3 regions of the Pseudodesulfovibrio thermohalotolerans genome follow, and region 3 is predicted to be linked to each of the others. Evidence: riboswitches for the same ligand, from Rfam matches in the RefSeq annotation. Region 3 holds a riboswitch; each other region holds the start of a gene.
What was found. Region 3 has a riboswitch for cobalamin ahead of LF599_RS05595 (sirohydrochlorin cobaltochelatase). Riboswitches for the same ligand answer to the same signal wherever they lie in the genome.
Positions count from the first base shown of each region.

Region 1: another riboswitch for cobalamin. It lies ahead of metE (5-methyltetrahydropteroyltriglutamate--homocysteine S-methyltransferase); the one in region 3 lies ahead of LF599_RS05595 (sirohydrochlorin cobaltochelatase).
Region 2: another riboswitch for cobalamin. It lies ahead of LF599_RS13260 (ribonucleoside triphosphate reductase); the one in region 3 lies ahead of LF599_RS05595 (sirohydrochlorin cobaltochelatase).

Region 1 is NZ_CP120635.1:1,571,312-1,579,138, forward strand. It holds gene LF599_RS07295 (IS4 family transposase) at 282-1,211, shown strand; gene LF599_RS07300 (hypothetical protein) at 1,230-1,409, shown strand; cobalamin riboswitch at 1,506-1,686, shown strand; gene metE (5-methyltetrahydropteroyltriglutamate--homocysteine S-methyltransferase) at 1,805-4,075, shown strand; one part of gene LF599_RS07310 (IS3 family transposase) at 4,128-5,017, opposite strand; one part of gene LF599_RS07310 (IS3 family transposase) at 5,017-5,269, opposite strand; gene LF599_RS07315 (hypothetical protein) at 5,372-5,833, shown strand; gene LF599_RS07320 (RloB family protein) at 6,256-6,885, opposite strand; gene LF599_RS07325 (AAA family ATPase) at 6,872-7,827, opposite strand, start outside.
Region 2 is NZ_CP120635.1:2,814,393-2,826,409, reverse strand. It holds gene hpsG ((2S)-3-sulfopropanediol dehydratase) at 1-909, shown strand, start outside; gene hpsH ((2S)-3-sulfopropanediol dehydratase activating enzyme) at 1,010-1,939, shown strand; gene LF599_RS13270 (FmdE family protein) at 2,162-3,238, opposite strand; gene LF599_RS13265 (hypothetical protein) at 3,464-3,679, opposite strand; gene LF599_RS13260 (ribonucleoside triphosphate reductase) at 3,698-5,761, opposite strand; cobalamin riboswitch at 5,929-6,106, opposite strand; gene LF599_RS13255 (methylenetetrahydrofolate reductase) at 6,170-7,045, opposite strand; gene LF599_RS13250 (Fur family transcriptional regulator) at 7,394-7,831, shown strand; gene LF599_RS13245 (hypothetical protein) at 7,895-8,053, opposite strand; gene LF599_RS13240 (Fur family transcriptional regulator) at 8,056-8,529, opposite strand; gene LF599_RS13235 (FeoA family protein) at 8,744-8,968, shown strand; gene LF599_RS13230 (FeoA family protein) at 9,008-9,229, shown strand; gene feoB (ferrous iron transport protein B) at 9,229-11,733, shown strand; gene LF599_RS13220 (hypothetical protein) at 11,747-12,017, shown strand, end outside.
Region 3 is NZ_CP120635.1:1,224,988-1,237,004, forward strand. It holds gene LF599_RS05585 (ABC transporter ATP-binding protein) at 1-328, opposite strand, end outside; gene LF599_RS05590 (FecCD family ABC transporter permease) at 321-1,358, opposite strand; gene LF599_RS05595 (sirohydrochlorin cobaltochelatase) at 1,363-2,337, opposite strand; cobalamin riboswitch at 2,462-2,638, opposite strand; gene LF599_RS05600 (chemotaxis protein CheA) at 2,654-4,315, opposite strand; gene LF599_RS05605 (Hpt domain-containing protein) at 4,325-5,050, opposite strand; gene LF599_RS05610 (response regulator) at 5,066-5,461, opposite strand; gene LF599_RS05615 (TrmH family RNA methyltransferase) at 5,643-6,233, shown strand; gene LF599_RS05620 (L-threonylcarbamoyladenylate synthase) at 6,244-6,855, shown strand; gene LF599_RS05625 (NUDIX hydrolase) at 7,345-7,818, shown strand; gene pdxA (4-hydroxythreonine-4-phosphate dehydrogenase PdxA) at 7,892-8,902, shown strand; gene gmhB (D-glycero-beta-D-manno-heptose 1,7-bisphosphate 7-phosphatase) at 8,908-9,447, shown strand; gene LF599_RS05640 (tetratricopeptide repeat protein) at 9,854-10,654, opposite strand; gene carA (glutamine-hydrolyzing carbamoyl-phosphate synthase small subunit) at 10,681-11,805, opposite strand; gene kdsB (3-deoxy-manno-octulosonate cytidylyltransferase) at 11,805-12,017, opposite strand, start outside.

The sequences.
Region 1 (7,827 bases), 340 kb from region 3:
ACTTTGCGGTTGATGGTGCATTGGCTACAGCCATTGAATTTGCGCTTGATTGTTTTGGTATGACGACCATTCTTGTCGAAATATACTTGGTCGATGATTTTGCTTTTACGCAGTTCTATTACGACTTCGCGCATGTCGGCCTTGCATAGTTCAGCCACAGGAATGTCGTGTCCGGTTTAGCTGAAAGAAAAACGTCCAAAATCTCCGGGAATTGTGTTATGATATTGGTGTCTAACCAATGAATAACAAAGGAGAATTTTGACGTAGCTCACAGTGACACAATCCTTGCTCAACTGCTATCCCTGATTCCGAGACATGTTTTTACGCAAGTCGAACGCGAGTTTCCGAGCGAACGAAAAGCCCGTGTCTTCAGCCGCTGGAATCAATTTGTCTGCCTTGCATTTATCCATATCGCGGCTCGGCATTCCATGCGCGATGGCTTGCGCAACCTCGCAGTAAACGCAAGAAAGCTTTACCACTTGGGAGCCAAGCCGGTGGCTCGCTCTACCTTTGCCGATGCCAATAGCAATCGTCCGGCAGCGTTCTTTCAGGCCCTGTTCGGTGCGGTGTACAAACAGTGCCAAGCCATCGCTCCCAGCCACAAATTCCGTTTCAAAAACAAGCTGTTCAGCCTCGACGCATCGACTGTCAAACTGAGCCTTGACCAATTTCCTTGGGCTTCGTTTCGAGAAAACCGGGGAGGGATCAAGCTCCACGCGCTCCTGGACCATGACGGCTATATCCCGTCTTTCCTGGAGATATCCAATGCGCGAAAACACGAATCCAAAGTCGCTCAGGCACTCACATTGCCCAAGGGTTCCATCGTCGTGTTCGACCGAGGCTACGTCTGCTATCGGTGGTTCGCCGCACTCATGGAGGCGGGTGTTTTCTTCGTAACCAGACAGAAGAAAAACATGTCCTACAAGGTCCTCAAACGTCGACCCGTCAACAAAAAACAGGGCATAACTTCCGACCAGATCATTCAGGTTATGAGTGGCGGAAAGCCGCTCAAATTGCGGCGCGTGGGGTACCGCGATGCCAAAACCGGTGAGCACTTCGTATATCTGACCAGCCATTTCTCGCTTGCAGCAAGATCGGTTGCGGAAATCTACAAGGAGCGCTGGCAGATAGAGATTTTCTTCCGGCTGATCAAACAGAATTTGAAAATCAAAAGATTCATCGGGACATCGGAAAATGCCGTGCTTTCGTAAATCTACGTGGCCATGATCATGTATCTGCTGGTGGCGTTCCTGAAATTTACGTCTAGGATCGGCTGGCCCATTCAGGAGATGTTGCAATTGCTGCAGCTGAACGTATTCAAGCGTACAGGGCTGGAAACATTTTTCAGTCCGCCAGGAGAAATGTCAAAGATCAAAAATGATTATCCGTTGTTAGGAATGGCGAGTTAACCGGACACGATTGAGTCTGACTAGACTTTTCGCAGCTCTCAAATCAAACAACTAACGATGATGGAATGTATCCCGCCCTAAAAAGCTTGCATAGAACAGACTTTCTATATATCAATAAATCTTGATATAAGGATTTGGCAAGAAACGGAAAGCGGTGAAAAACCGCTGCGGACGCGCCGCTGTAACCGGCAAACCCGTTGATGACCACCTTTTTGGGGGAAGGGATTCAACACGATGGGGCCGGAAGCCAGAAGACGTCTTGCCAGAGAGCAACCGCCTCGCGATCAGGTTAGGATGGCAGAAAACAACTCAGACCAGGATCATTCCCACGCTGTGTTTCTCTCAACCATCGCAAGGCACGCTCTACGTCTTTCACCCTGAAACATGGAGTAGACATGAACGCGCACGTATTGGGTTTCCCCAGGATGGGGAAAAATCGTGAACTCAAATGGGCCCTCGAAAAATTCTGGAGAGGGGAAACAAACGAAGCTGAACTTATCAAGGTTGGCGAGCACCTCAAGAAGCATCACTGGGAGATCCAGGCCAAGGCGGGCATGGACCTGCTGCCAGTTGGCGACTTCTCATTTTACGACCACATCCTCGACACCATCACCATGCTCGGAGCTATTCCTCCCCGATTCCGGTGGGATGGCAAAGAAGTTGACCTTGAAACATATTTCCATATGGCACGGGGAGATGCGGAAAAGGGTATCCCGGCCATGGAGATGACCAAATGGTTCGATTCCAACTACCATTACATCGTCCCGGAATTGACCAGAGACACGCGATTCCAAAAAACCGGCTCCCGGCTTCTCAAAGAAACCACCACTGTCAGGGACCTCGGGTATTCTCCGAAGCCCGTTCTGGTGGGGCCGATCACCTTTCTTTCGCTCGCCAAGGAGACCGACGGCTGTAGTCGTTGGGATCACCTTGAAGGGCTAGCTGACGCTTATTGTGATATTCTCGCCGAGCTGGACGGCCAATGCTCCTGGATTCAAATCGACGAACCGATCCTCTGTACGGACATTTCAGAGGAAGCTGATGAAGCCTTCCGGCTTGTCTATGCAAAGATGAAGAAGGTCACCGTCAGCTCCCGTCTTTTGCTCACCACGTATTTCGGTGGGCTTGGCGACAATCGCGATCTCACACTGTCATTGCCCATCGACGGCATCCATTTGGATTTGGTGCGCACCCCCGAACAACTGAAAGACATCATCCACAAGCTGCCGCCACACGTTACCCTGTCCCTCGGCCTGGTTGACGGGCGAAACGTCTGGAAGACTGAACTCGAAACTGCCTTCAGACGTGTGAACGCGAGCAGACAGCAGTTGAAAGCAAGCCGCATAATGATCGGCTCCAGCTGTTCGTTGCTCCACTCTCCAATGGATCTCTCCGCTGAAACGGAGTTGGATGGGGAGTTGAAGCAGTGGATGGCTTTCGCTGTGCAAAAGTGCGATGAAATTGCAGCCTTGAAGCTTGCTGCGGAAGGGGCAGACAAGCCGAAGATATTCGCAGAGAACAAAGCTTCGCTTCTCGCACGAGGTGCCCACTGTCATGTCGTGGACAAGGAGACCCGAAACCGACTTCAGACAATCACTCCCGAAATGTATGACCGGACATCCGACTTTGCTAAACGGTCTGCCATCCAGAAGAAACAGTTGAACCTCCCTCTCTTCCCGACAACAACTATCGGTTCTTATCCGCAAACCGACGAGATCCGCAAAACGCGTCTGCAATATAAAAAGGGCGAACTGTCGAATGCCGAATACAAGGAAACCATGAAGGGACATATCGCAGAAGTCGTGGCTCATCAGGAAGAATTGGGACTTGATGTTTTGGTCCACGGCGAACCGGAACGTAACGACATGGTCGAATACTTCGGCCAACAACTCAAGGGATTCTGCTTCACGCAAAACGGCTGGGTGCAAAGCTACGGTAGCCGCTGCGTCAAGCCGCCCATCATTTACGGTGATATATCCCGCCCGGAGCAAATGACCGTGGATTGGGCCGTGTACGCCCAGAGCCTCACGAACAAGCCCATGAAAGGGATGCTGACCGGGCCGGTTACCATCCTGTGCTGGAGCTTCGTGCGCAACGACATTCCGCGTGAAGTGGTCTGCCGCCAGATAGCCCTCGCCATACGCGACGAGGTTCTTGACCTCGAAGCCGCTGGCATCGGCATCATCCAGATCGACGAAGCCGCGCTCCGGGAGGGTATGCCCATTCGTAAGGATCAGCAGGAAGCATATCTTCGTTGGGCCGTGGATTGTTTCAGGCTGACTGCAGGCGGCGTACAGGATACCACTCAGATTCATTCACACATGTGCTACAGCGAATTCAACGTCATCATGAAATGGATCGCTGAAATGGACGCCGACGTCATCAGCATCGAAGCCAGCCGCAGCGGCATGGAGTTGCTCGAAGCCTTCAATGCATACGAATATCCGGCGGAAATCGGCCCCGGGGTGTATGACATACACAGCCCGAGGATTCCCTCCGAGGATGAAATCTACTCGCTCCTTCAAAAGGCGCTGAAGGTAATCCCCGCTGAACGTCTTTGGGTTAACCCTGACTGCGGCCTCAAAACCCGTGCTTGGGTCGAGACGCTTGTCTCCCTAAAAAACATGGTTTGCGCTGCCCTCAAATTGCGTGAATCATACGCCTAACCCTCTACACACACCAAAAGGGCAGGTGTAAAGTCCCCCATCTTAGGGCCAGCTAGTAGTAGAGGCTTCCCGCCGTTTTTTGGTGAGAGCCCAGAGGGCAGGGGGTACCCCCTGCCCTCTGGGCTGCAAATTCCACTGGCGTCATGTCGCCTAGCGATTCATGAGGCCGATCTTCGTTGTACTCCCTGATAAATCTCTCCGTGCATTCACGCACTTCGCTCAAGCTATCGAAGATATACAAGTCCAAGACCTCTTCCCGATAGGTCCGGTTGAAACGCTCAATATATGAGTTTTGCGTCGGCTTGCCTGGCTGTATGAACTCCAGCCCAACACCGTGCTGATCAGCCCAGGCTGCCATGGCCGAACTGGCAAATTCAGGTCCGTTGTCCATCCTCAGCTTTTCCGGGTAACGACCTCTTTCTTCGGCTACCCGGTCAAGTACCCTGAGCACTCTTCCGGCTGGCAGGTTGGTGTCTACTTCCACGGCAAGCACCTCTCGATTGAAATCGTCAACAGCATTAAATGTTCTGAAAGCCCGCCCGCTGTAGAGAGTGTCACGCATGAAATCAATCGACCAACAATGGTTCGCCAGCAGCGGCTGGGCCACGGCTTTCCTTGTCCTTTGGGGGCGACGTTTCTTTGCCTTGCGTTTCAAATTCATTTTCAACAAGCAATAAACCCGCCAGACGCGTTTGTGATTCCAAGGGGTCCCCTGCTTGCGAAGCACAGCAAAAAGCTTACTGAAGCCCCATGTGGGCTTTTTCTCGGCCAGTTCAGTCAAAGCGGCGATGACGGTACTATCGTCGCGCGGATGAGGCTTGTACGCGTAGTAGCTCCGGCTGACGCCAAGAGCTGTACAAGCCTTGCGGACACTCATCTCGAACTCACAGATCATGTGCGTGACGAGCTGTTTTCGCTGAACCGGCCTCAGAGTTTTTTTTCGATGACATCCTTGAGAGCCATGTTTTCCAGGCTCAGATCCGCAAACATCTGCTTGAGCTTACGGTTTTCTGCCTCAAGGTCTTTCATCCGCTCTATGTCGGACGCCTCCATGCCGCCGTACTTGGACTTCCATTTGTAGTACGTAGCGTTGCTCACGCCGTGCTCTCGGCTGACGTCCTTGACCGTCCGTCCACTTTCCACGGATTTCAAAATCCGCACGATCTGGTGCTCAGTGAATCTTGATTTGCGCATGTGAAACTCCTGGGCGCAGTTTGGGCCAGAAGTCTCTACTTTGCAATGGACCTACTATACGGGGACTTTACAACCAGCACGATAGGGAAAAAGGAGCCAATTATGGATAATATGTTTATCGTGCGTGATGATTGGAAATTTGAACTCCACATGCCTGAAGAGCTTGGCGGAGATATGGGCGAAACCCACTACTGGGCCGTGGAGGTTTTCGAACAATCGTTCCTTTTTCACGTATATTTCTACTTTCCAGTACAGGATGAAATCGAACCTGGTGCCACCAGGAGAATACGTATGATCGTGGGCGACATAGGGGCCATCATCGCGAGCATAAAAAGCGGCTGCATAACTGAAGCTTCTATCTTGCTTCAGTACTTTGAATGGGTAAGCCCGGATGGGAATGAAGGCATTTCCGGCCTTCAGGAAGTTATCTCGGCCACCGACAAAGCCGGGCAGCCCGCCTATCTCTACGTGTGCAAGAATGGCATGCGGTTTGTCGATTCATTGTTAACGCGATCTGAAGAAGAGCTAACTTTAGGACAAGTGATATATTCTAATGAGACCTAGCCGCCTGATTGGGTAAATCCTGTATCCCACCGCACCTGAAAGGGAGCTTGACCGGCAGCCTGAAAGGCGTCGGTCAAGCTCCCAACAATCTATTTCATCCACTGCTTCAATCGTTTCTTGTTGCGCTTCCAGCAGCGGTCTCCCAAATCAGCTCGGGGAACGTCATCCCAACTATTGGGGAGATTGTTTCCCCTTCGGCTTGGACGAACGAATTCAGGATAGGCAGCAGCTTCCCGCCGCTCCTGAGTTGTCTTGGGATATTTGACGATTTGAGGCCAGCGCCAATAAAGGCCTCCGGTCCGAGGGACGGGATCTCGACGGTAAACCATAATAACCCTCCAATGTTGTTAGGCATTGCAGGGTGTCGAGAACGTGGAGTGAGAACATGCGGGTTTTCAAAAGTTGAGTAGGTTGATTGTTGGTTATTTGTTTTTTAGTTCGTTGCTATAATCGACGAGTTTTTCGACTAATCGGTCAACATCAGTGTAGGGATTGAGTTCGTATATTGGCTTGCCCTCGCCGACGGCTTCCCAGTGCTTTCTTATGCGCTTAGCTGCTGCGCATGCGTTGTTTTGTTTCATCTTGATGATGTCATATATGTCTATTTGGTTCTTCTCATAATTTGGAATGTTGGCTTCAAGCTGTTCTTTGATTAATTTCTCGCACTTGGCTTTTTGTGCCGTAGTGTAGGTGAAGTGGCATAAAATCCAAAATTCGAAACAAACGCTTGAAAAAGCTATATTAAAAGAATTTGCTAGCGCTTGGTCAAACCCTTGTGCATGCATAGTATAGCCGTCTTTATCAACAACAATCCAATATTCGTCATCGACTATACCGTATCTGTTGTTCTTTTTTAATTCCTTCGCCTCATTCACCAAACCAACAAGATTTGTCTTGTCGCTGTCTATCACTTTGACTTTTGCCAGTTCACCTGGAAAATTTAAAGAGTTGATTAATGCTCTAAAGTAGTTTGGCTCAGTTTTTTTCCCTTCACAAAAAATGAAGATGCTAGGGAAAATCGGGCGTGTCGCTTTTTTTCTAGGCCTCGCCATTTGAAACCTCTTCTTCGTCCTCAAAGGGAATGAACAGGTTCCGGTTTATAAACGGTAATGCTCCAAATTTGCCTTTAAGATACCAACTGCCAAAATTGGTGCCCTTTCTTACGATATTTTTTCCAAATTCAAGGAGACTAAAAAGGGATGTCGCCCCGTAGTTGTCCTTTTGCGTAAACCATATTTGATCTCGTCTAAAAATATCAGATGTAAGAGTAATAATATCGTGTGTCGAAAATATTAACTGGGCGTTAAAGGGATTTGTTTTTTTACTGTGGAAAAGACTGATTATGAACTTTGTAATATCTGGGTGTAGGCTGGTGCTGATCTCATCAATGATTAAGGTGGAGCCAGCTTGTAATGTTTCAATAACCGGTCCAGCTAAGTCGAATAATTGTATTGTTCCTTGTGACTCCTTCATGATGTCAAATTCTTGAACCCCAATAAGTTCTTCTCCATTGTATTTGTCATGAACGGCAAAAGGTCTACTGGCTAAATCTTTTTTAATCAATTCAAGGAATTCATCGGGTATTGCAGGGGCTCCTTCGATTTTGAGACCCTCTACACTGTCCATTTTAACTTCTTTCACTCGGATACCCTGAATCCCTGTATCTGCGGCCTTCAAAAGCTGAGTTAGTTTTTGGGCAAAGGTATCAGAGTGTTCGCCTGTAAGTTGTCTTCTCGTGTAAGAGTCCAGTTCCATACCACCAATTATTCCAACCGATCGGAAGCTGCTTATGCAGTCTCTAAAAAAGCGATATATTACGTTTAGAGGATGGTCTTTAGTATTTCCTGCAACCGATAAGAAAAGCTGATTGTCAAGAAGTATACTTTCAATCGTCTGCTTCTTTCCTTTGAGGTATTCCCCCCATTTTACGGGCGAATCACTTTCTCTCTTGAAAAGGGTGCTTGGTTTTGTGCTTTTAAAAATCAGTAATTCTT
Region 2 (12,017 bases), 1.6 Mb from region 3:
TACAAGGCGCAGCAGGTCTACTTCCTGAAGACCGCCTTCACCCAGCAGTACCATGTCATCAACAACCGCAAAAACCACTTCGCGACTCCGTTCGGTTCCGCCATGCACGACCTGTGCATGAAGCACGCCGTGGACCTTCACCAGCCGCACGTGCCGGAAGGCATCGACCTCGGCTATTTCGAGTTCATGGGCATCGGTACCGTTGTCGACTCCCTGTCCGCCATCAAGAAGCTGGTCTTCGAGGACAAGAAGCTGACCATGGAAGAAGTGCTGGAGGCCTGCCGCAACAACTTCGAGGGCAAGGAAGACGTCCGCGCCATGCTGCAGAACGTACCTTGCTTCGGCAACAACGACCCCTACGCCGATTCCATCGCCAGGGAGCTGGACCACATCTGCGTGGACTTCGCCAACAAGTACCAGCAGGAGCTGGGCGTGCATCTGGACGTCCGCTACGTGCCGTTCACTTCCCACGTTCCCTTCGGCAGAGTCGTTTCCGCGACCCCGAATGGACGTCAGGCCTGGACTCCGCTGTCCGACGGCTCCTCCGCCTCCCACGGTGCGGACAAGAACGGCCCGACCGCTGTCATGTTGTCCAACTACACCACCAAGAACTTCAACTACCGTGAGCGCGCCGCGCGCCTGGTGAACATCAAGTTCACTCCGAAGTGCGTCGAGGGCCCCGAGGGCACCAAGAAGCTCGTGGACTTCATCCGCACCTTCTGCGACCTGCGCCTGTGGCACATCCAGTTCAACGTAATCAACGCCGAGACCCTGAAGGCCGCACAGCGGGAACCGGAGAAGTATCGTAACCTGATCGTCCGTATCGCCGGTTACTCCGCATACTTCTGCGACCTGTCCAAGGACCTGCAGGACGACCTGATTCGCCGGACCGCTCACGAGACCCTCTAGCGAGCATAACAAGGCCTCCTACCTTGATAAAAACGAAGAGGGCGGCCCATTGGGCCGCCCTCGTCACCTTTCCAGCCGCCAAAGCCAAAAAGGATAAAAAATGAGCTCCCTTCTCGACAAGAAAGTTGCGGGTACCGTTTTCTCCATCCAGAAGTATTCGGTTCACGATGGTCCCGGTATCCGCACCATCGTCTTCCTCAAGGGGTGTCCCCTCCGCTGCAAATGGTGCAGCAATCCCGAATCACAGATGCCGCAACCCGAGCTCGCCTACAACCGGAACAAGTGTCTGGGCCTCGAAAAGTGCGTTCGTTGCAGCGAGGTCTGCGGTGCGTGCGCCATCACGGAAGGCGAGGACGGCAAGATCGACATCGAACGCGACATCTGCACCGGCTGCCTGCACTGCACCGAGGCCTGCCCGGCGGGCGCACTTATTACCTACGGCGAAGAGACGACCGTGGACACGGCCCTCAAGCGCGTGGAAGAGGACGAGATGTTCTATGCGCGTTCCGGCGGCGGGCTGACCTTGTCCGGCGGTGAGCCGTTCCAGCAGCACGAATTCGCCACCGCCTTGCTGCGCGAGGCGCGCAACCGCCATCTCAATACCGCTGTCGAGTCCTGCGGCGCGGCGCGTTACGAGAATTTCAAGGAAGCGCTCCAGTACGTCAATACGCTGATGTTCGACGTCAAGTCGATGAACTCCGAAAAGCACAAGGAGTTCACCTCCCAGCCCAATGAGCGCATCTTGCGGAATCTCCGGCAGATCCGCGAGGACTATCCGACCCTGAATATCCGCGTGCGGACCCCGGTCATTCCCGGCTTCAACGACACCGAGGAAGACATCGCCGCGGTCATAGCGTTTCTCAAGACCCTTCCCGGGGACAAGGTCGAGTACGAAATTCTCGAATATCACCGGATGGGCCAGCCCAAATACGAAAATACGGGCCGCGAGTATCCGTTGCCCACCGATCTCGTTCTTGATCCCGCGGTCTTTGCCCGGCTCAAGAAGCTGGTCGACGAATACAACAACTAGCGAACCAGACCTCCTCCCGAGGTACAGGAAGCGCCCGGTCCCCTTAACCGGGCGTTTCCGCGTTTTTCACGGGACCGGCAAAGGTGGCGCCGTTCCCGGCGAACGCGAAAGGCTTGGAAGGATATCCTTCCAAGCCTTTTCTTGTGGGGTCGGGTTGAGGTGGTGGCCCGATCCCGGGGGCGGCCGCCGAGGTCCGGTGAGGCGGCGCAGGGGTGCGAGGGGTTATTTCGTCAAGGCTGCCGCGTAGGGATCGGCCCCGGCGGAGGCCACCTTGGCGGCCAGGGCGGAGGGACCGTCAAAGCGGCCGAGGTCCTTGATGCAAATCAATTTGTCGTTCATGTCCATCTGGGCGAGCTTCCAGGACATTTTGACGCGGGAGATGTAGAAGAGCGGGTTGCTCTTGCCGCCGGAAGGGGAGCGGTCCGCGCTTGTCACGCCGGTAAAGGACTCGGATTTGGCCCAGTCGAAACCGAGAAACACGCCGTCGCAGACGTCTTTCTGTTTGTTCACACGCATGGCGATGAGCACCGGAGCCGCGCCGCCGTCGGCCAATTTCGCGGCCTTGTCGGGCACGAGCATGGAGTATGCGCCGTGCTTGCCCATGGTCGCTCCAAAGGCGGATTGCAGGGCGTCCATGGCGCAGATCGGTGGGGCGCCGACAAACACGTAGGCGTCGCCGGGGCCGAGCGGCAGGTTTCGGTCGAGATACGCCTTGGCGATGAATCCGGCGTTCAGGCCGGGACAGAAATGGTCGTGCAGTTCCGCGCCCTTGAGCATGGGCCACGGCGCGTCCTCGGCCCACGCCAGGGAGATGGAGGCGACCGAGAACAGCCGGTTGCCGATGAGGCCTTTGCCCGCTTCGGTCCATCCTTCGGGTTGGAACAGGGATTCCGGGGCCAGGTTGAGCCGCTGGCTCTCGAATCCGTCACGGTCCAGCTTGACGAAGACGGCCGCCATGTTGTCCTTGCGGAAAACCGAGAACCAGAGCGGCTCGGCGCATGAGGTGTTTACCAGGAGCAGGGTCCGGGTCCCGGGCGTCCGGCCGGTCGCCATCGCGATCACATCCAGGAACGGTTCGGTGGAGGCTCCGTCCGCCTGGCCGTATCCCGCATTGGTCAGCACCATGAATCCCGGCGTGCCGGGTGTGACGGCAAGGGTTTGCATGGCGTTTTTGAGGGCCGTGTCCGCCGCTTCCATGCGCGGGGTCCATGCCGTGCCGAAATCGGCGGCCATGGCTGGGGAGGATGTCAGCAGAAGTAGAATGAGCGATGTCGTGAAGAATAGATAGATTTTTTTCATACCTCTAACAACCATACTTTTAAAAGGTTAGTATGCGGCACGTGTATAACTTTTTAAAAAACGTAGCAAGCACAAATCGCAAACAGACAAGGTGGACGCGTCTTGGGCGAGGGATTGGAAGAGGCGAGGGAAAAGGAAAAGGCCCGGAAGGATATCCTTCCGGGCCTTGTTTTCGTGCGGTGAAGAGGCGGTGGCCTGTGGTGGAGGGGCTGGCGGCCCCGCGCGCTATCGGGACGCGATGTCGCTGATGGTCTGGAGCGCCTTGCCCCGGTCCTGGGCCAGCTTCTTCCACTTTTTCTTTTCCTTCTTGAGGGCTTCGATGGTGTGCAGGAGGTCCTGCACGGTTCGGGCGGGGTAGCCGTGCGCGGCACGGTTGCCCAACCGCAATTGCTCGTCGTTGTGCTGCCTGATGGAGGCGAGCTGGTTCGCGTCGAGTATCATCGATGGCCCGTAAGACCCTTAAGCGGGCTGGCAGAAGGTTTGCTGGGAGTATTCGATGCGGTCCTTGTACTCTTCCTGCTTGCCCTTGTTCCAGCGGCCCACGGGACGGTAGTAGCCTACCACGCGGGTGTAGACCTCGGTTTCCTTGTCGCAGGTCGGGCAGTGGAAATGCTCGCCGTAAAGGTAGCCGTGGTCTTCGCAGACGGAGAAGGTCGGCGTGACCGAGATGTATGGAATCTTGGTCTTGCTCATGGCCTTGAGCAGGAAGTTCTTCACGCTTTCCTCGTTCGGGGCAGCTTCGCCCAGGAAGGTGTGGAAGACCGTGCCGCCGTTGTACAGGGTCTGCAACTCGTTCTGGTGCTCCAGGGCGAAGAAGACGTCGGAGCTGATGCCCACGGGCAGCAGGGTGGAGTTGGTGTAGTACGGGGTCTCGTCGCCGGAGGTGTAGATGTCGGCGTAGAGGTCGCGGTCGATCTTGGCCAGGCGGTAGCAGGTGCCCTCGCCGGGAGTGGCTTCCAGATTGTAGAGGTTGCCGGTCTCTTCCTGGAATTCGACCACCAGTCCGCGCAGAAGCTGGAGCGTCCGCTGCATGAGCTGGGAACCGGACCGGGTGTCCAACCCCTTGCCGAGCAGGTTCATGCACGCTTCATGGCCGCCGATGAGCCCGATGGTCGAGAAGTGGCCCTTGAAGCCGTTCTTGAGATAGCGGCGGGAGAACGGGAACATGCCCGCGTCCAGGTTCTTCTGGACCACCTTGCGCTTGAACTCCAGGGACTCCGAGGCCAGCCGGGCGTACTCGGTGACAAGGTCCATGAAGTCTTCCTCGTTGTGGGCCAGGTAGGCCAGCTTGGGCAGGTTCAGGGTGACCACGCCCACGGAGCCGGTCAGATCGCCCGCGCCGAAGAGCCCGCCGGTCTTCTTGCGGATTTCGCGCAGGTCCATCTGCAGTCGGCAGCACATGGAACGCACGTCCTCGGGGTTGAGGTCCGAGTTGATGAAGTTCTGGAAGTAGGGCGCGCCGTACTTGGCGGTCATCTTGAGCAGCAGTTCGCCTTCCTTGGAGTCCCAGGGGAAATCCTTGGTCACGTTGTACGTGGGGATGGGGAAGGAGAAGATGCGGCCGTCCGCGTCGCCTTCGAGCATGACCTCCAGGAACGCCCGGTTAATCATGGCCATTTCCTCGGCGTATTCGCCGTAGGTGGAGTCCTGCAGCTTGCCGCCGATGATGACCGCTTCCTTGGCGATGTGCGAGGGCGGCACGAAGTCGAAGGTGAAGTTGGTGAACGGCGACTGCCCGCCCCAGCGGGAGGTGGCGTTGAGGTTGTGGAGCATCTTCTGGATCTGCTGCTTGACGTCGTGGTAGCTCAGGCCGTCGTTGCGGATGAACGGGGCCAGGTAGGTGTCCACGTTGTTGAACGCCTGTGCGCCGGCCCATTCGTTTTGGAGCGTGCCGAGGAAGTTGACCATCTGGCCGCAGGCCGCGTCGAAGTGCTTGGCCGGGGTGGACGAGCATCGGTCGCGCAGGTTGAATCCTTCGAGCAGCAGGTCGCGCAGGGACCAGCCGGAGCAGTATCCGGCCAGGCCGAAGGAGAGGTCATGGATATGGAAGTAGCCGTGGGTATGCGCCAGGCGCACTTCTTCGGGGTACTTCTCAAGCATGTAGCGGGCCTGGACGGAACCGGCCATGTGCAGAATCAGTCCCTGGAAGGAGTGGGTCATGTTGGAATTTTCATTGACCCGCCAGTCGAGGTTCTCCAGGTAGCTGTCGGTCACTCCGGCGATGTCCAGGAACGCTTCGTTCTGGGAGCGCAGTTCGCGTCTTTTTTCGCGGTAGATGATATACCGCTCGGCCACCTTGTAGAGGCGGGCCTCCATGAGGACTTCCTGAACCATGTCCTGAACCTGTTCCTGTTCAGGCATGTCCACGTCCTTGAGTTTCTTTTCCACTTTTCCGGCCAGTCTGTCGGCAAGCAGCGGGTCCTTGATGCCGCTTCCCTGAAGGGCCTTGAAAATGGCACCGCCGATCCGTTTTGTGGACCAGGTCTCGATGCATCCGTCTCGTTTGAGGATTTTGCTGGGCATGTATGTCTCTTGCAGGCGACGCGGAAAAACGCGCGGCACGGCTGCGCTGCGGTAAAAACCGCCTGCATTGGCCGCCGATGAACGGTCTCGCGGCAGCACCGCTGGACCCGGCGACGGTTGTCGGGTGTAAACTTTCTTGTCCGCATACGGTTTCCGCGAACCGCAACCGGCAGGAAACGCTTCAGGCAGGTCTTCTGGCTCTCCCCGCCCGGCCCGCCTTCCCGCCTCTCGGCAGTGGCTCGTTGGACCGGACCTTCTTACGGGGATCACAGCGGCGGGACCGCTCCGGTTTTTCACCGGATTCCCTGTTATGGCGCAATGGCCACCTGAAGGACATCTGAAGGCTCGGAGACTAGCCGAAGCCCCGGCGAAGCGCAAGAGCGGATTCGCCGGGGCTTTGTCCCAGAATCAGCCGCAGAGCTCAGGAAGATCGGTCAGGATGTCCAGGCAGACGTCGGCATTGTTGAGTGAATACAGATGGATGCCCGGTGCGCCGAGTTCCAGTAATTCCCTGATTTGGCGCCGGGCGATTTCGATTCCCTTACGGCGCACGGCCGCATCGCCCCCGCTCTCGTTGGCCTCCTGCAATTCGAGGTAGAGCTTGAGCGGAATGTTCGCTCCGCACAGGGCGAGGATGCGGTTGAGGGACTGCATGTTCAGGACCGGGAGCACGCCCGGGACGATGGGATTGCGGATGCCTCTGGTCTCCAGCCTGCGGACCAGGTCGCGGTACCGGCGCACGTCGAAGAATAATTGGGTCACGGCAAAGTCCGAGCCTGCGTTGAATTTGTGGCAGGTCCACCGGAGATCGTCGTCGATGGACGGGGATTCGGGGTGGGCGTCGGGGTAGCAGGCCGTGGCCACGCCGATTTCCGGCCATCCCTCCTTGACGAATTCGACCAGGTCCGAGGCGTGGCGGAACTCCTTCCAGACGTCGTCTCCGCCGTTGCCGGGCATGTCGCCGCGCAGGGCCAGGACATTGTTGATGCCCGCGTCCCTCAGGCGGTCGAGGTAGTCGGCGATGCCCTTTTTTTCGGCTCCGACGCAGGTAAGGTGAGCCATGGTCTCAAGGCCGAAACGGCGGTGCACGTCCGCGGCGATTTCCAGCGTGTTGTCCTGGAATGTGCCTCCGGCCCCGTAGGTGACGGAGACGAACAGGGGATCAAGCCCGGCCAGCCTGTCCACCTGGCTGAAGAAGCGGGGCCATTGCTCCCGTTCCTTGGGAGGAAAGAATTCAAGGGAGAGAAATCGGTCCGTGTTCCGTATGCGGTCGATGATCTTCATTGCGTATCCTTGTTCCATGGGGGAGGCGCGGCTCCGGCCCGTTTGGGGTTTGGTGTACTCTGCGTATTCCGGCAGCTCCTGCGCGGCGGGATTTTGTCGTTTGTGGTTGCCTCAATATCAATATATCAAGATTCATTGATATACAAAGGCGTGCAGCTTGGCAAGCCCCTGTTTGCATTTTGATTCCGATTGGGAGAGGGGCAGAGGGATAAGCTCATCGCAACGGGAAGAGCGAGCCCGCGAATGCTGTACCGGAGTGGTTGGGCCGATGGGGCGGCCGCATCTTTTTTGGTCTTGAGTGAAATTTAGGGCTTGATTTGAAAATGAAAATGAGTTTCGTTATTGTCTATGTCGATATCCGCTGAGCAGTTTTTTCTGAACTATCTTGAAGAGACGGGGTTGAACATGACCCCGCAGCGCATGTCCATCGTCCAGACATTCCTGGAAGCGGAGGGACATTTTTCCGCAGATCGCCTGTGCGAGCTTGTCCGGGAAAAGGCTCCCGAGATCGGTCAGGCCACCGTCTACCGCACGCTGAAGCTGCTCATCGAGTCCGGCCTCGCGGACACCATCGACGGCCCGGACGGGGGGGGGCTGTACGAGCGCGCCTACGGCAGGGCGCATCACGATCATCTCATGTGCCTCAAGTGCAAGCGGAAGGTCGAGATATTCGATCCGGTCATAGAGGAGCGGCAGGAGCAGATAGCCCGGGAACACGGCTTCACCCTCACCCGGCACAGGATGTATCTCTACGGCCTGTGCCCGGATTGCGCATCCGACGACTAGGCCAGTCCGGCCCGGATGAAGAAAGGCCCCGGAGCGAGATGTCTCCGGGGCCTTTCTTTCGGTTTATTCCTTTCGCCGTTCCCTATCCTTCTCCGTATCCACCGGGACCGTCCCGGAATTTTCCCCGTCGTCCCCCTCGTAGTTGGGGAACATGGAGCGCAGGCCGCGTTGCAGAAAATTCTTTGCACCGTACTTGCTGTTGATTCCTCGTCTGTACGTCATTTCTAAAACCTCCGTTTGTCGTTCTTCGATTCCGGCGAGGCCGGTCGGCCCATGCGTTCGGCGCAGTCCGGGCACAGGCCGTAGAGGGTGTTCTGGTAGCGGAAGAGCGTGAAGCCCTGTTGCCGCGCAGTCTCCTGTTGCAGGCATTCGAGATAGGGATTCCTGACCGGGACGGTCTTGCCGCACTGTTCGCAGATCATCCGGCAGGATTGATCCCCCATGGGTTCGTAACAGGTGCCGCCGTCACTGCGGTGGATGCATCGGGCAATGCCCGCGTTGTGAAGGTGCTTGACTGTCCGGTACACGGTCGACCGGCTGATGGTTTTGTCCAGTTCCTGCACTCCCCTGAGCAATCCTTCGGGGTTCAACTGTCCAACGTCACTCATGAAATATTTGAAAATCAACAGCCTCTGCCGGGTCAGCTTGAGGTTGTTGAGGGACAGGTATTTTTTGAACGACTTGAGTGCTTCCTGCATTTTTCCCGGTTCGCTATCCCCCTGTGGAAGGGGTGTCTGTTGTGCAATTGACTTTCAGTCTCAATTGACCCGCCTAAAGAGCCATTTAACTGCCGGTTGTTGAGACAGTGTTTCAACACATTGTTTTTGTTGACCATGATCCCCTCAAGGCATATCACTGATACCGAAATTCATTATCAATTGCAACCATTGGTTGCAGAAAAAAGGTGGAGAAATGGCAGCAGGCAGAAGGCTCAAGTCTTTGGCGGAAGGGGAAAACGGCTTGATCGTCGCCGTGGACGCCGGTGTCAGGGCGAGGACCAGGCTGGAGTCGCTGGGGATCATACCCGGCGTGGAGGTCGACGTGCTCAGTAACGGGTTCGGCCCCATGCTCGTAAGCGTGGGGGAAAGCCGCGTCATGGTGGAACGGGGCATCGCCGAGAAGGTGGTCGTCGCCTGAGGGCGCGCCGCCGCAACCATCGATAACGGAGGGGAAATCATGACATTGAATGAACTTACGCCCGGGACGGCCTGTTCCATGGCCGACCTGACCGCCGACGGCCCGCTCGGGCAGCGGCTGATGGATCTCGGTTTTTATCCCGGAGCGCGGATAGAGATCGTGCGCAACGCGCCCCTGGTGGACCCCGTGGAGCTCAGGCTCGACGGCTACCATGTCTCCATCCGGCACAGCGAGGCCAAGCACATCGAGGTGGAGCTGTAATGGGATCACGGAATTTGTTGGTCGCCCTGGCGGGGCAGCCGAACTGCGGTAAGTCGACGGTCTTCAACCTGCTCACCGGGGCGCGGCAGCACGTCGCCAACTATCCCGGCGTGACCGTTGAAAAGAAGACCGGCGCCTATGCCGACGAAGGCCGCCGCGTGGAGTTGGTCGACCTTCCCGGCACTTACAGCCTGACGTCGTACTCCCTGGAGGAGCGCGTGGCCCGCGATTTTCTGCTCGGGGACAATCCCGACGTGGTTATCGACGTGGCCGATGCCTCGAATCTCAAGCGGAACCTGTATCTTCTGGTTCAGTTGTTGGAGATGGAGGCTCCCGTCATCCTCAACCTGAATATGATGGACGTGGCCGAACGGCGGGGGCAGACGATCGACATCGCCGGGTTGCGGGAAATTCTCGGTGTTCCGGTGGTTCCTACCAAGGCCAAGAAGGGCGAGGGCCGGGAGGCATTGCGAGAGGCGATCCGGTCCCTGGCCGACGCGCCGTCGCGCGAACACACTTTTCGCCTCGATTACGGCCCCATGGAGCGGTATATCGCCGAGTTGGAAGAGAAGTTGCGCGAAGACCCCGTTCTCAGCATACGGTATCCGGTCCGCTGGTTTGCCATCAAGCTGTTGGAGAATGACGAGGGGGCGGCGGAACTGCTCGCCGCTTCGCATCCCGAAGCCGACCTGGTCATGACGCTGGCCGAGTCCTGCCGGGAGCGGTTCCGGGAGGAAGCGGGCAACGCCGCGGAACGGCACATCGCCTTTACCCGGCACGGCCTGTGCGCCCGCATGGCCGGTCGGACCGTAACCATCCCAACCGATAACAGGCGGTCCCTGTCCGACCTCGCCGACAGGTATGTCTGCAACCGATTTCTCGGGCCGGTAATTTTGGTGGCCATTCTCATGGTTCTCTATCAGGTGGCCATCGTGTTCGGGAACTGGCTGGCGCTCCAGGTCTGGCCCTTGTGGGGCGCTTTGGAAAATTTTGCGGCGGACGTCCTGCCTGCGGCGGGGTTCATCGATGATCCGCTTTTGCGCGCGCTGGGGCTGTGGGTGGTCAAATCCACCACGGCCATCCTCAATTATCTGCCGATCTTCCTGTTGCTGTTCGCCCTTATCGCCGTTTTGGAGGACAGCGGGTACATGCCGCGTATGGCCTTCATCCTCGACCGGCTGTTCCGCCGCTTCGGGCTGCATGGCCAGTCCACGCTGCCTATGATTCTCGGCGGCGTGTACGTGGGCGGCTGCGCCATCCCCGGAGTCATGGCCACCAAGGCCATCCCGGACGAGCGGGCGCGCCTGGCAACGATTATGATCGTGCCCATGATGAACTGCCTGGCCAAGGTGCCCTTGTACCTTATCCTCATCGGCGCGTATTTCGCGGATACCGGCGGGTTCGCCATGTTCTTCATCGCCACGGTGACGCTGTTCATGGCCCTGCCCGTGGCCAAGCTGCTGACTTTGACCGTGCTCAGGAAGCAGCCGAGCGCGCCGTTCATCATGGAGATGCCCCCGTACCATCTGCCCACCGTCACCGGCGTGATGCGCCGGGCCTTCGAGCGCGTCTGGCTCTTCCTCAAGAAGATCGTCACCGTGGTCGCGGCAGTGGCCGTGGTGGTCTTCGTGCTCATCAATTATCCGGGCCTGACCGAGAATCGCCGGGCGCATTATCAGGCGATGCAGGACAAGTCCCTGGACGCCTTCATGTCGGCGGTGGACAAGACCGGGTACCAGGGGCGGATCAGCCGTGACGACGTGTTATCCATCATTCTCTTCAATGAATCCCTCAAGCGCGCCAAGCAGGGCGTCACGGACCAGGCCGAGTCCAACGTCATCAACGCCCGTTTCGAGGCCGACAATCCGGTTTACTACGCCGTGGTCAAACGCGTGGGCAAGGACGGAAAGGCCCTGAACCGGGCGCTCAAGAAGGTCGATCGGGTACGCAAGAAAGTGCGCCGCGAGGCCCGGGCCGAGCGGTTCGAAACCAGCTTCCTCGGCATCATGGGCAGGGCGCTTGAACCCGTCACCCAGTGGGCCGGATTCAACTGGCGCATCAATATCGCCCTGCTTTCCGCCTTCGCGGCCAAGGAAAATTCCGCGGCCACCCTCGGCTCCATCTACGGCATCGACGGCGGCCAGTCCGTGCAGGAGTCCATGAAGGCGGGCGAGGCCGGATTCACGGCCCTGCACGCCCTGGCCCTGATGCTCTTCATGGCCTTGTATCCACCCTGCGTGCCGACCTCGATCATGGTCCGTCACCAGTCGAACTCGACCAAGTGGATGCTTTTCTCCATAGCCTACCAGACCTTGCTTGGCCTGTTCGTGGCCAGCCTGGTCTTTACCGGCGGGAAGATTCTGGGGTTGAGCGGGTTCCAGACCATGTGGGCCTTCTATGGCCTGTGCGTGGCCGCAACCCTGGTCATGGCCCTGATCCCCACGCCGGAAGAAACGGAAGTGGCCCCTCTCATCAACGCATCGTGCAAGGAACATTGCTCTTAAGGAGGAGTATATAATGAAAAAACTAATGATCGTATTGACCTTGGCCGCCATGACGGCATTCGCCGGACAGGCCTTCGCGCACAGCCCGCTTATGAGCTGCTTTGACAACGGAGACGGAACCATCACTTGCGAGGGCGGATTCTCCGACGGCTCGTCCGCTTCCGGCGTGAGCATCCACGTCACCGACGGCGACGGCAAAAGCGTGCTGGAGACGAAAATGAACGAGGATAGCGAGTGCACTTTCGACAAGCCCGAGGCCGCGTACTCGGTGATGTTCGACGCCG
Region 3 (12,017 bases):
ACCGGGGGATGTGCGGATGCCGCCCCATGAGTACGGTTTCGTACACGGTAAAGGGAAAACGGAGCGTTTGGTCCTGTGAAACCAGGGTGCAGAGCCGGGCCAGCCTGGACGGGGGAAAGTCTGAAATATTTTCGCCGTTGAGCCGCGCCGCGCCCGCTGTGGGTGACAGCAGACCGGCCAGGAGGCCGAGCAGGGTGGATTTGCCGCACCCGTTGGGGCCGACCACGCCGTGTAGGCCCGGCCCCAGATCGAAATCCAGGCCGTGGAGGACCTGGGCCGAATCGTAGGCGAAGCCGAGGTCCTGGCTGGCGAAGATCGCGCTATCCACGTGCGAGCCTCTTGGAGCGGCTGAATATCCAGCAGAAGACCGGGCCGCCGATGATGGCCGTGAGCACGCCGATGGGCACCTCGTGGGGCAGGGCCGCGCGGGTGACGGTGTCGGCCAGCAGAAGAAGTATGGCCCCGCCAAGGCCTGAGGCGGGCAGGAGCCAGCGGTTGTCCGGGCCCACGATCATGCGCATGAGGTGCGGTACGATGAGGCCTACAAAGCCGATGATTCCGCTCACGGCCACGCAGACCGCGCTGGCCAGCGAAGCGGCGACGAGCAGGATCAGCCGCACGCGTCCCGTGTTCACGCCCAGGCTCCGCGCCGAACGCGCTCCCAGGCTCATTATGTTCAGGTCGCGTCCGAAGTAGAGGCATATCGCGAAGACGAGCAGGGAGGCGGTCCCGGCCAGGGCCGCGTCGTTCCACGTCCGGCCCACGAAGCTGCCCATGAGCCAGAAGACGATGACCGAGACTCGTTCGTCGGCCAGATACTTGATGAAGCTGATGCCCGCCGAGAGGGTGGCCGAGACGATGACCCCCGCCAGGATGAGGGAGGTGGGCGCCAGCTCGCCGTCGCGCCCGGCGAGCGCGATAACCGCGGCCAGGGTGAGGGCTGCGCCCGCGAAGGCCAGCGTCATGAGCGTGGCCGGGCCGAAAAAGGACAATCCCAGGAGCAGGGCCAGGGCCGCGCCGAAGGCCGCGCCCGAGGAGACGCCGAGGGTGAACGGGTCGGCCAGCGGGTTGAGGAGGAGCCCCTGGAAGACCGCGCCCGCCACGGCCAGGCCGAAGCCCACCGCGGCGCAGGTCAGGATGCGCGGAAGCCGGACGTCGAAAAGGATGCCCGCCACCATGCCGTCCATGGAATCCGCCGCCCCCCGCACTCCGTCGAGCAATCCGCGCAGGACTTCGCCCGGCGGGATGCTGATGACTCCCATGGCGCAGGCGGCCAGCGCCAGCCCGGCCAGCAGAGCGGCGAGCAGGGCGACGGTCAACCCGTTGCGAAGGGAGGTGCGGGAGGCGGCGTTCAACATGCGTCTAGTTCACGCCCGGGCCCTTGGCCATGGCGTCGTTGAGGTGGTTCACGTAGATGTCGGCCCAGCCGTCGAGCATTCCCAGGCCGCGCAGGTCGGTGGCGACCTTGTAGCCAGCCTTGGTCAGCATGATCTTCCATGCGTCGTCCTCGTCGCCGGCCATGTCGTTGGAGGCATGGTCGCCGGCCACGATCATGAACGGCTTGAGAAGGACGTCCTTCTTGCCGGAGGCCGCGAGTTGCGCAGCCATGTCGTCAAAGGCGGGAAATCCCTCCACGCAGCCGATGAAGATGGGGTAGTCGTATTCGGCCTGCAACACCTTCTGGAATTCCGCGTAGATGCCCGTGGAGAAGAAGTCGTTGCCGTGGCCCATGTAAACCAGGGCGGCGTTCAGTTCGCGCGCATGGTCCACATCGGTCTTGAGGGTCTTGGCGGCCCGGGCCATGTCCTCGGTGTACGGATACTCCTCGCCGGGCAGGCCGAGGGCCGGGCGGCCGAGGGAGAGGTGCGCGAAGGGCATGTTCTTGGCCTTGAGGGTGCGGATGGATTTGAGTCCGCCCACCAGGGTAATCAGGTCGTGGAACTCTTCGCCCGCGAAGACATGCAGGGATTGCACGGTGATGTCGCGGCAGCCGTCGTTCTGAAGGTCCGCGATGGTGGCCAGGGGATGCTTGACGTAGAGGACTTCGGCTGGAATGTCCTTATGCGCCGCTTTCCAGGCCTCGTCGTTCTGGCGGCCCTGCCAGATCTTGCGGATGATGTTGGAGGTAAAGGCTAGGCGCACGGGGACGCCGGGGTGGGCCTTCTCCACCTTGGCCTTGATGTTCAGGATTGATTTGACCGCTTCAGGGTAGGAAGTGCCGAAGGCGGCCAGGACGATGGCCTGTTTGACGGGTTGTTCGTCGTGGTGCCCGGCCTGGGCCGGGACGGTCAGCAACAGGGCGAGCAGGCAGAAGACAATGTTTCTGACAACTGTCATCATGTTCTCCGAAAATGGGGCGGGGAGGGAAAGAAAAAGCCTCTTCCTCTTCGAATTCAGAGGAAGAGAACCCGTATTATCCCTTCAATACCTCGGCGGCAAGCCCACGTACCACCGTGGCAGGTCCTTGTGATCGTTCCAGGCAGGTCTTCCGGCTGGTCCCTCCCGTTTCCGCCTTCCCAGGTCGACCCCAGTGGCATGAATGGAAACGGTTCAGCGAGACGTCACGGCGGCGGGTCCGCTCCCGATTTTCACGGGATTCCCTATTGAGTCCGAGGACACCTGAACTTGAAGTGGAGTATGCTTTCCTCGGTATTCATGTCAAGGAGGTCCGGGCGGTTTCGGCAATGCGTTCCTGGAACTGGCGGATCATCTCTTCGGCGTCGATGACCAGGGCGTCGGATTCGCCCATCATGCCATAGCCGAGAATGGGGACGTTGAAGATTTCCTCCACCGGGACGGTGAACCCGGTGATGACCACCTGCTGCTGGCGCAGCACCTCGTCGACCAGGATGGCGCCCTTGTAATCGCCGACCCGGACCACGATGGCCTGGGCCATCTCGATGTTCTCGATCTCCGGCGTCAGTTCAAGGAGGTCCGCCAGTCGGAGCAGGGAGTGTATCTCGCCGCGCACGTCCACGGTCTCGCGGCCGTCGGGCAGTTCCACCACGTCGTTGCGCCGGGGCATGTAGATTTCCACCACATCGCGGCTGGGCATGATGAAAGTGTCGCCGCCGACCCGGCAGACCAGGGCGTCCACGATGCCTTCGTTGGCCGATCGGTCCAGGGGGATGGAGATGGTAAAGTTCGCGCCCTTGCCCAGCTCGCTCTCGATGGACACTTCGCCGTCCAGGGCGACCTTGATGGCGTTGACCACGGCGTCCATGCCCACGCCGCGCCCGGAGACATCGGTGATTTTTTCGGCGGTGGAGAAACCGCTCTGAAGCACGAACTGAAGGATTTCGTCCTTGGAGTATTCCTTGTCGGGATCGGCCAGCCCCTTTTCAAGCGCCTTGGACAGGATTCGGTCGGGATCGAGCCCGCGCCCGTCGTCGCCGACCTGGATGAAGGCGTTGTCGCCCTTGCGCCAGGCGGACAGGGACACGGTTCCGGTCTCGGGCTTGCCCGCCGCCTTGCGCCCCTCGGGGTCTTCCAGGCCGTGGTCCACGGCGTTGCGCAGGAGGTGGACCAGCGGCTCGTTGAGGCTTTCGACTATGGTTTTGTCGAGGGCCAGATCGTCGCCCCGGACCTCGAAGTCGAGCTTTTTGCCGATTTTTTGGGAGAGGCTTTTTACCAGCCTGTGCATGGGCATGAAAATCTGCTTGAGCGGCACCAGCCGAATGGCGTTGACCTCTTGCTGGAGCTTGGAAATGACGTTGTCGAGTTCCCGGAGGCTGGAGGCCATCTGCGTCACATTGGTGGCTCCGCCCTGTGCGATGACCGCGTAAGTGACCATGAGCTTGCCAACCAGTTCGATGACCCGGTCCAGGCGGTCCGTGGGAACGCGAATGGACGAGATGCCTTGCGGCGCGTGCTTGGCGTTCGATTTGGCGTCGGCTTCCGGGCTGGGTTTTTCTTCGGTTTCTTCGGCGCGAGCTTCAGGAACTCCGGCTTTGGCGGCGGGCGGCTCCTCGAAGGCCCGGGCCGCTTCCTCTTCGCTTTCCTCAAAAGCCGGGGCGGGCGGTGCGGTTTTGATCTTGGCCAGGGCATCGCCGCTGCCTTCGAGCAGGCCGCCCAGGGCGAAGAAAAATTTCTTTTGCGCTTCGCAGATGTTGAGCATGGCGGTGACGATGTCGCCGTTGACGGGCGTGATGCCGTCCTTGAGCATGTCCAGCAGGGCGATGACCCCAGCCGAGGAGAGCTGCATACACGAGAGGCCGAGAGCGTCCACCACGGCCTCCACCCCCTGGCCCGTGGCGTCCACTTCTAGAATCCGCCGTTCTATGTCCTCGATGCACTGAATGATGCTGTCCTGCATTGTCTCGCCTTATTGCGTCGTGAAATAGGTCTCGCGGTCGGGGTATACGGAGATGGTCTTGTCGAATCCCCAGCCTATGAGCGTCTGTCGGGCGTCCGGGGAAACGTTGCAGGCGGCGATTTTGAAGGTGACGCCCATGCTGGCCACGGCGGCCCATGCCCCGGACCCGAAGGTCAGCACTCCGCCCAGGTCGAGGAGCACGGGGTCGCCGGGTTCGATGGACAAGATCGCGGAGATGATGGGTTTGAACTGGGCGTCCAGATGGACGCGCGGGTCGTTGACCTTGATCACGGTCACCCCGTTTACGGTCTCCGTGTCCACGCCGGCTCCGGTTGCTTCGGCTTCGTTCTGTCCTACGGCGGACGCCGCCGCTATGAAGCCGAGGACCTCTTCGCGCTCTTCGGTGTCCGTATCGCCGACGCGCAGTTGTTCGAGTACCTGGAAGATCATGTTCACGCCGCGCGAGAGCAGGGTGACGTTGTCCGGAGAGGAATCCACTTCGCCGGACTGGACCTTCTTCAGAAAGTCCTCGATCTTGTGGGTGAAGTGGGAAGCCTCTTCAAATCCCGACATGAAGCCGGTGACGCCCTTGATGGTGTGCAGCGGACGGGCCAGTATCTCTATGCCCTGCCCGAGGTCGCCGTTCTCAAGCAGTTCAAGCCCCTCCATCACCTGCGGGTAATACTTGTCGTTGACCTCGGAGAAGAACTCCTCGACCATCGGGTCTTCGCTCATGCTTGATCCTCGGTCCTACTTGTGCAGAAGTCCCAGTTTTTCCAGTTCGGCATACAGCTTGTCCTTGGCGACCGGCTTGACGATGTAGGCCGACGCCTCGCCGTCATGGAAGGTTCGGATGACCGTCTGGGGATCGTCCAGGGCCGTGGTCATGATAACCTTGACCCTCGGGCGGTAGCCGTTTTCCGTTTCGAGATCCCGGATTCGCTGCAATGCCTCAATGCCGTCCACCTCGGGCATCATGATGTCCATGAGGATAAGGTCGTAGGGCCTTTTTTCGTCATGGCCCAATTTGAAGGCTTCGACCGCTTCCCGGCCGTTGACCACGATGTCCACATCGAACAGGGTCATCAGGAACGACCGCAGAACCTTTCGGCTCAGGAATTCGTCTTCGACAATAAGTGCACGCATTTTATTCTCCGCTTCTTGCCGGGGAAAGGGATTCAAGTTTTCTTTTCCTATGTATATCAAAAAAATGTCAATATAATGATAGGAATTAATTGTTCTCAACACATTATAATCTTGACGTTTGCCCGATTGGAAAGCGCGATGCGGGGTTGCCAAATGGCTGCATAATGGATACCAACGCCGCATGATCAGACAGATTACGGAAGACAGGAAGAAACGTATTGACGGGGTGTTGGCCAGGAGACAAAAGGACCTGACCTTGATCATGGACAACATCTGGGACCCTCATAACGTCTCGGCGGTTCTCAGAAGCTGCGATGCCTTTGGGGTGGCCGGGGTACATTTGTACTATACGGATTCCCAATGGCCGGACCTGGCCAAGAAGACTTCTGGATCGGCCAAGAAATGGATTGAGCTTACACGCCACGTGGACGCCGCCGATATGGTCGGTCACCTCAAGGCGCAGGGGACTCGAATCCTCAGGACGGGGTTCTCCGAATCGGCGCGGCCGGTCATGGACTTCGATTTCACCAAACCCACCGCGATCATATTGAGCAACGAGCACCGGGGCACATCCCCGGAGCTGGCCGAGCTCGCTCCCGACGAAATCTATATCCCCATGCAGGGCATGGTGCAGAGCTTCAACGTATCGGTGGCCGCGGCCATCATTCTCTATCAGGCGTTCGTCCAGCGCGACGCCGCAGGCATGTACGACAATCCCTCCTTTTCACGGGAGGAACTGGAATCGCTTAAAACAGAATGGTATTCGAGATAAGGAGGCTGTCATGCAAGAGTTGCTCAAGGTTCTGCGTTCAGACGGCATCGTGATCTATCCTACTGAAACTCTCTATGCGCTGGGTTGTGACGCCACCAGCGCAGCGGCCTGCGACCGCGTGGCCAGTGTGAAGGGGCGTTCCGAGGAACGGCCTCTTCCCCTGATAATCGGCGGCCTGGACATGTTGGCTTTGGTTACAGCCGAGAAACCCCGCTCCCTCCTGGACCTGGCGGCCGCGTTTTGGCCCGGTCCGTTGTCCATTCTGGTCAAGGCGCTGCCCGAACTCCCTTCCTGGCTTTCCGACGAAGAGGGGTACACTTCGGTCCGTTGGTCCGGCCATCCCTTTGCCTCCGAACTTTCCCGCCGGTTCCGCAAACCCATCGTGGCCACCAGCGCGAATCTGTCCGGCAAGCCCGCAGCGGCCCTGCCCGAGGATATCGATTCGAAGCTGCTGGATATGGTGGACGGGTCCTATTTCGACCCGCCGTGGCCGCGCGGACACAAGGCGTCCACCGTGGTCCGGATGCTCGGTTCGAGCAAGCTGGAGATTATCCGTGAGGGTGAAATTTCCATCAAGAAGCTTTGCGACAAGGGATTCTCCGTGGCCGTGCGCAACGCCTGATCGCGTCCGGCGGGTCAAAAAACTTGAACCCGCATACACGGTTAATGGACCTTTTTCGGGGCCGGGTAAAAAATCTTGTACCCTTTCAAGGGTGCGGGATTTTTTTATTGTCTTTTTGTGAGTTGATAATCGTATGAATTAATTGAGCTTATTTGCATTTAAAGGCCTTTGCGATCGGTTGGCACGGCAGTTGCTTTAATCAAGGCAAGTTCTTCCTTTTTTTGCACACGAGATAATTAAGGCTTCATCGGACGGTCCGATGAAGCCTTTCTCGTATGGTGTGGCGAGTGTATTAATATACAATAAATGTAGTATGTTATGAAAAGCAGCTTTGCTCGTCTCGCAACGACGTTGGCGGATTGGGGGCTGACCAGGGGGCGCAGGGCGTGCGGGGGCCGGGTAAAAAAAGTGGAATCCGGCCGATCCGGATTTGACTTGGCGGTCGAGTTTGTGAACAGTCCGGGGGTGAATCAGCCAATGGAGCATGTCATGGGCAAAGTTCGGGTCTGTCCCCACTGCGGGGGCGAAATCGAGGTGTATAGGAATCCAGCCCCTACGGTGGACGTGGTCATAGCCATGGACTTGCCGGAGGGCGGGGAGGGCGTGGTCCTCATCGAGCGGAGCAATCCGCCGCTTGGGTGGGCGTTGCCCGGCGGGTTCGTGGATTACGGCGAAACCTGTGAGCAGGCCGCGGTGCGCGAGATGAAGGAAGAGACCGGGCTGGACGTGCGCCTCACCGGGTTGCTCGGGGTCTACTCGGACCCGGACCGCGATCCGCGCAGACATACCATGAGCGTGGTCTACACTGGCGAGGCCGAGGACCCGTCCCGGCTCCAGGCGGGCGACGATGCGGCCGTGGCAAGGGTCTTTCCCCTGGGCGAATGGCCCGAGCTGGCTTTTGACCACGCGCGGATATTGGCGGATTTTCTGGCCCGCCGGGACCGCCGACCGGACGCGCATTGACTTGCCGTTGGGGCCAGAGTAGCTTCCCCGGACCGGGCTTGACCGGACAGACCGCTTTCAAGGTGATATCATAATGCGAACCCTGTGCATAACCCTCGGGGACCCCTGCGGCCTTGGCCCCGAGCTGACGACCCGCCATTTTCTGGACGGCGGGCGGACCTCCGACCGATTTTTGCTTCTCGGACCGGCTTCGGCTTTGGATCGTGAGCTGGCCCGACTGGACGCGCCCCGTTTCTTTTCCCTGCTTGATTCTCCGGAGCAGATCGCCGACAAGGGGCCCGGCGTCTACCTGTATCAGCCGTCCGAACTCGACGGCGTCGAATTCCCCCCGGCCTGCCCCTGCCGCGAGGGCGGACTTGCCGCAGGCGTCAGCCTGGACACGGCCATTCGCGTCCTCAAGGCCGGACTGGCGCAAGGGCTTTTGACCTGCCCCCTGAACAAGGCCATGCTCAACGCCGCCGGGTTCGACTTTCCCGGGCATACGGAGTTTCTCGCGGAGAAGCTCGGCGTGGGGCGCGACAACGTGTGTATGCATCTGTGCGGACACGACCCGGACGATCCTTCGCCCAAGCTGCGGGTCAGCCTTGTGACCACCCACCCCCGGCTTCGGGATGTGCCCGGCCTGGTTACCCGGGAGCGCATTCTGCACTGCCTGCGCCTGACCGCCGATTTTGTGCGCACCCTCGGTCTCGAAGGTCCCATCGGGGTCTGCGGCCTCAATCCCCATGCCGGGGAGTCCGGCCGCATCGGCGACGAGGAGATCACCACCATCATTCCCGCCCTCGAACAGGCTGCCGCTGAAGGTCTTCAGGTCGCTGGTCCCGTGCCGGGCGACACCATTTTTCATTTCGCGGCCCAGGGACGTTATCCGGCCGTGCTGGCCATGTATCACGACCAGGGGCTCGCTCCGCTCAAACTGCTTCATTTCAGCCGCGCCGTGAATGTTACCTTGGGGCTACCTTATCCGCGCACCTCTCCCGATCACGGCACCGGATACGATCTGGTGGGCACGGGCGAGGCGTCCATCGACAGCTTCCGGGCCGCGCTGGACATGCTCCGTAAACTCGTCGGCAAAACGAGGTGATGACCATGTTCAAACGGTACGTCCTTCTGGACCGTGACGGGACCATCATCGTGGACAAGCACTACCTTCACGAGCCCGACAGGGTGGAACTCCTGCCGCAGGCCGCCGAGGGCCTCAAGCGGATGCAGGGCATGGGCTTCGGCCTGGCCGTGCTGACCAACCAGAGCGGCATCGGGCGTGGGTATTACGACGAAGACTCGGTCCGGGCCTGCAATCAGCGCATGGTCGAACTGCTCGCGGCCCAGGGCGTGATTATCGACGGCGTGTTTTTCTGTCCGCACGAGCCCAAGGCGGGCTGCGACTGTCGCAAGCCCAAGCCCGGCCTCATGCAACGCGCCGCTATCGAACTCGACTTCGATCCCGCGCAGGCATTCATGATCGGCGACAAGTCCGCCGACATCGGACTCGGCCGGAAAACCGGCGCAACCACCATCCTCGTGCGAACCGGAAAAGGCGCGCAGCAGGAAGCCAAATGCGGCCATCGCGCGGACCACGTCTGCGACGATCTTTTCGCCGCCGCATTGTTCATCGAAAGCCGTCTGTAGAGGCTGAATGCCTCCGGCGGCCGGGGGAAGGGGAAGGAAAACCCTTTGAAAAGGGCTTCCTTCCCCTTCCCCCGGACCCCCAACCCCTTCCTTTCCTAAACTTTTTGGTTCCGCTTCGCGGGTGCGAGCGGCGCGTTGGGTATTCCCTTATTATGGCTTGCCGGGGTTAGCTTTCCTTTTGAAGGGAAGCTGATTTTTCTCGCGAACCTTCTGCTGCGCGGATGCGCCGCCAAAAAGTTTCGGAGGGAGAGAGGGGATAGGGGGTCCAGGGGTAAAGGGGAGAGAGGGAAGCCCTTTGCAAAGGGTGCCCTCTCTCCTCTTTCCCTCTGGCCGCCGGAGGCAAAAAAAGAAAGGGCTTTCAGCAGAAAGCCCTTTCTTTTTTCAATGCGGTGGAATTCGGCTGCCGTCAGCTCATTTTCTTTTGGGCGAACTTGAGCATTTTCACGGCTTCGGCGAAGTCGGGGTTGATTTGTACGGCTTTGTTGGCGGAGCTGGCCATTTTGGCCCATTTGCGCCAGTCGTAGTAGAGCCGACCCATGTTGTAGTGCAGGTATTCGTCGTCGGAGGTCAGGGTGAGCGCCTTGAGGTAGTACTTCTCGGCGGTTTCATAGTCCTGCATCTTGCGCAGGACCATGCCGATGCGATTGTAGAGGTGGATGGCGTTGGGGTCGTCCTTGAGGGCGTCGTCCAACATGGCGTAGGCTTCTTTGTACCGGCCCGCGTTGAGGTAGCGGTCGGCTATGTCCGCCTTGAGCTCCGAATCTCCGCTGAAGGTGCGGACGAGCTGGTCGAAGATGGCGTTGGCCTTTTCCCATTCCTGGGCGTCCAGATGTGTCTGGCCTTTTTCCAGCTCGGCCTTTTTCTGGGCGTTGAGTGCCTCCAGATCGCTTTGAACCTCTTCGTTGAGTGCCTTTTGCAGCTCCTGCAGAAGCTCGCGCATGGCGTCGAGCAGCGGACGTTCCTGTCCCGGTTCGTAGCTGATGACCAGGGGGTATATCTTGCGAAGCTCCTTGTCCGAATTGAGCACGTAGGTAACCCGTTTGAGGATGTCTTCGAACTCCTCGCGCTCGTTTTTCATGACCTGATTCTTGAGAAAGAGGATGAGCCCGTCGTGGACCGCCTGAACGGCGGGCATGTATTTGCCCTTTTTCAGGAGGGTGGAGACGGAGTTCAGCTTCTTTCGAGACTTGATCAGATCGGTGGACATGGCTCGTTCCTGGCTGAGGTTTTGGGCTATAGCCCGGTGCTTTCCCTGACCATATCACGGAATCTCGGGAAGAAATAGCGGCTGTCGTGGGGGCCCGGTCCCGCTTCCGGGTGGTGCTGGATGGCCAGGATGGGTTTTTCCTTGTGCCGGAATCCCTCAAGGGTGTTGTCGTTGAGGTTCACATGGGTCTTTTCCAGGAAGTCCAGGCCTTCCACGTCTACGCAGAACCCGTGGTTCTGGGAGGAGATTTCGATCTTCTCGGTCTGGAGGTCCATGACCGGATGGTTGCATCCGTGGTGGCCGAACTTGAGCTTGAAGGTGGTCCCGCCCATGGCGAGGCCGAGAATCTGGTGGCCGAGGCAGATGCCCGCCACGGGCAGGTCCTGGCAGAGGTCCTTGGCGGCTTCAACGGCGGTGGTGACGGCGGCCGGATCGCCGGGGCCGTTGGACAGGAACACGGCGTCCGGGCCGAGTTCGCGCACCTGGGCCGCTGTGTAGTGGGAGGGCAGGACGATCATGTCGAAGCCCTGTTCCTCCATGAGGCGCAGGATGTTCCATTTGATGCCGAAGTCGTACACGGCGAGCTTGGGACCGTTGCCCTTCCAGGCGAAGTCTTTCATGTCGTCGATGAAGACCGGCTTCTTGCCGTTCCAGGTATAGGGCTTTTCGCAGGACACGCGGTCGGCCAGGTTAAGGCCTTCCATATTTTCGATGGAGCGTGCCTTTTCGACCAGTTCCGCGGGATCGGCGTCACCGGTGGCGATGAAGCCGCGCTGGGCGCCGTTGATGCGCAGATGGCGGGTCAGCGAGCGGGTGTCGATGCCTTCGATGCCCATGACGCCGGCCTGGGTCAGATACTCGGGCAGGGACATGGCGGAACGCCAGTTGCTCGGCTTCTTGCAGCATTCCTTGACGATGAATCCGGCCGCCTGGACCTTGTGCGATTCCACGTCCTCGGGATTGACGCCGTAGTTGCCGATGAGCGGATAGGTCATGGTGACCATCTGTCCGGTGTAGGACGGGTCGGTCAGGATTTCCTGGTAGCCGGTCATGCCCGTGTTGAAGATGACCTCACCGGAGGCTTCGCCCTGCCCGGTGAAACTCGTTCCCTTGAAAATCGTGCCGTCTTCGAGGGCAAGGATCGCTTTCATCAATGATTCTCCAGAATGGTCTTTACCTTGACGAGGTCCTCGGGCCTGTCCACTCCGTGGCAGGTGTGCCGCGTCTCGGTTACGTAAATATCGATGCCGTCCTCAAGCAGACGGAGTTGCTCCAGTTTCTCCCGGAGCTCCAGCGGACTCGGGTCCAGCCTGCCGAACCGCTCCAACGCCTCCATGCGGAAGGCGTAAAGGCCGATGTGCAG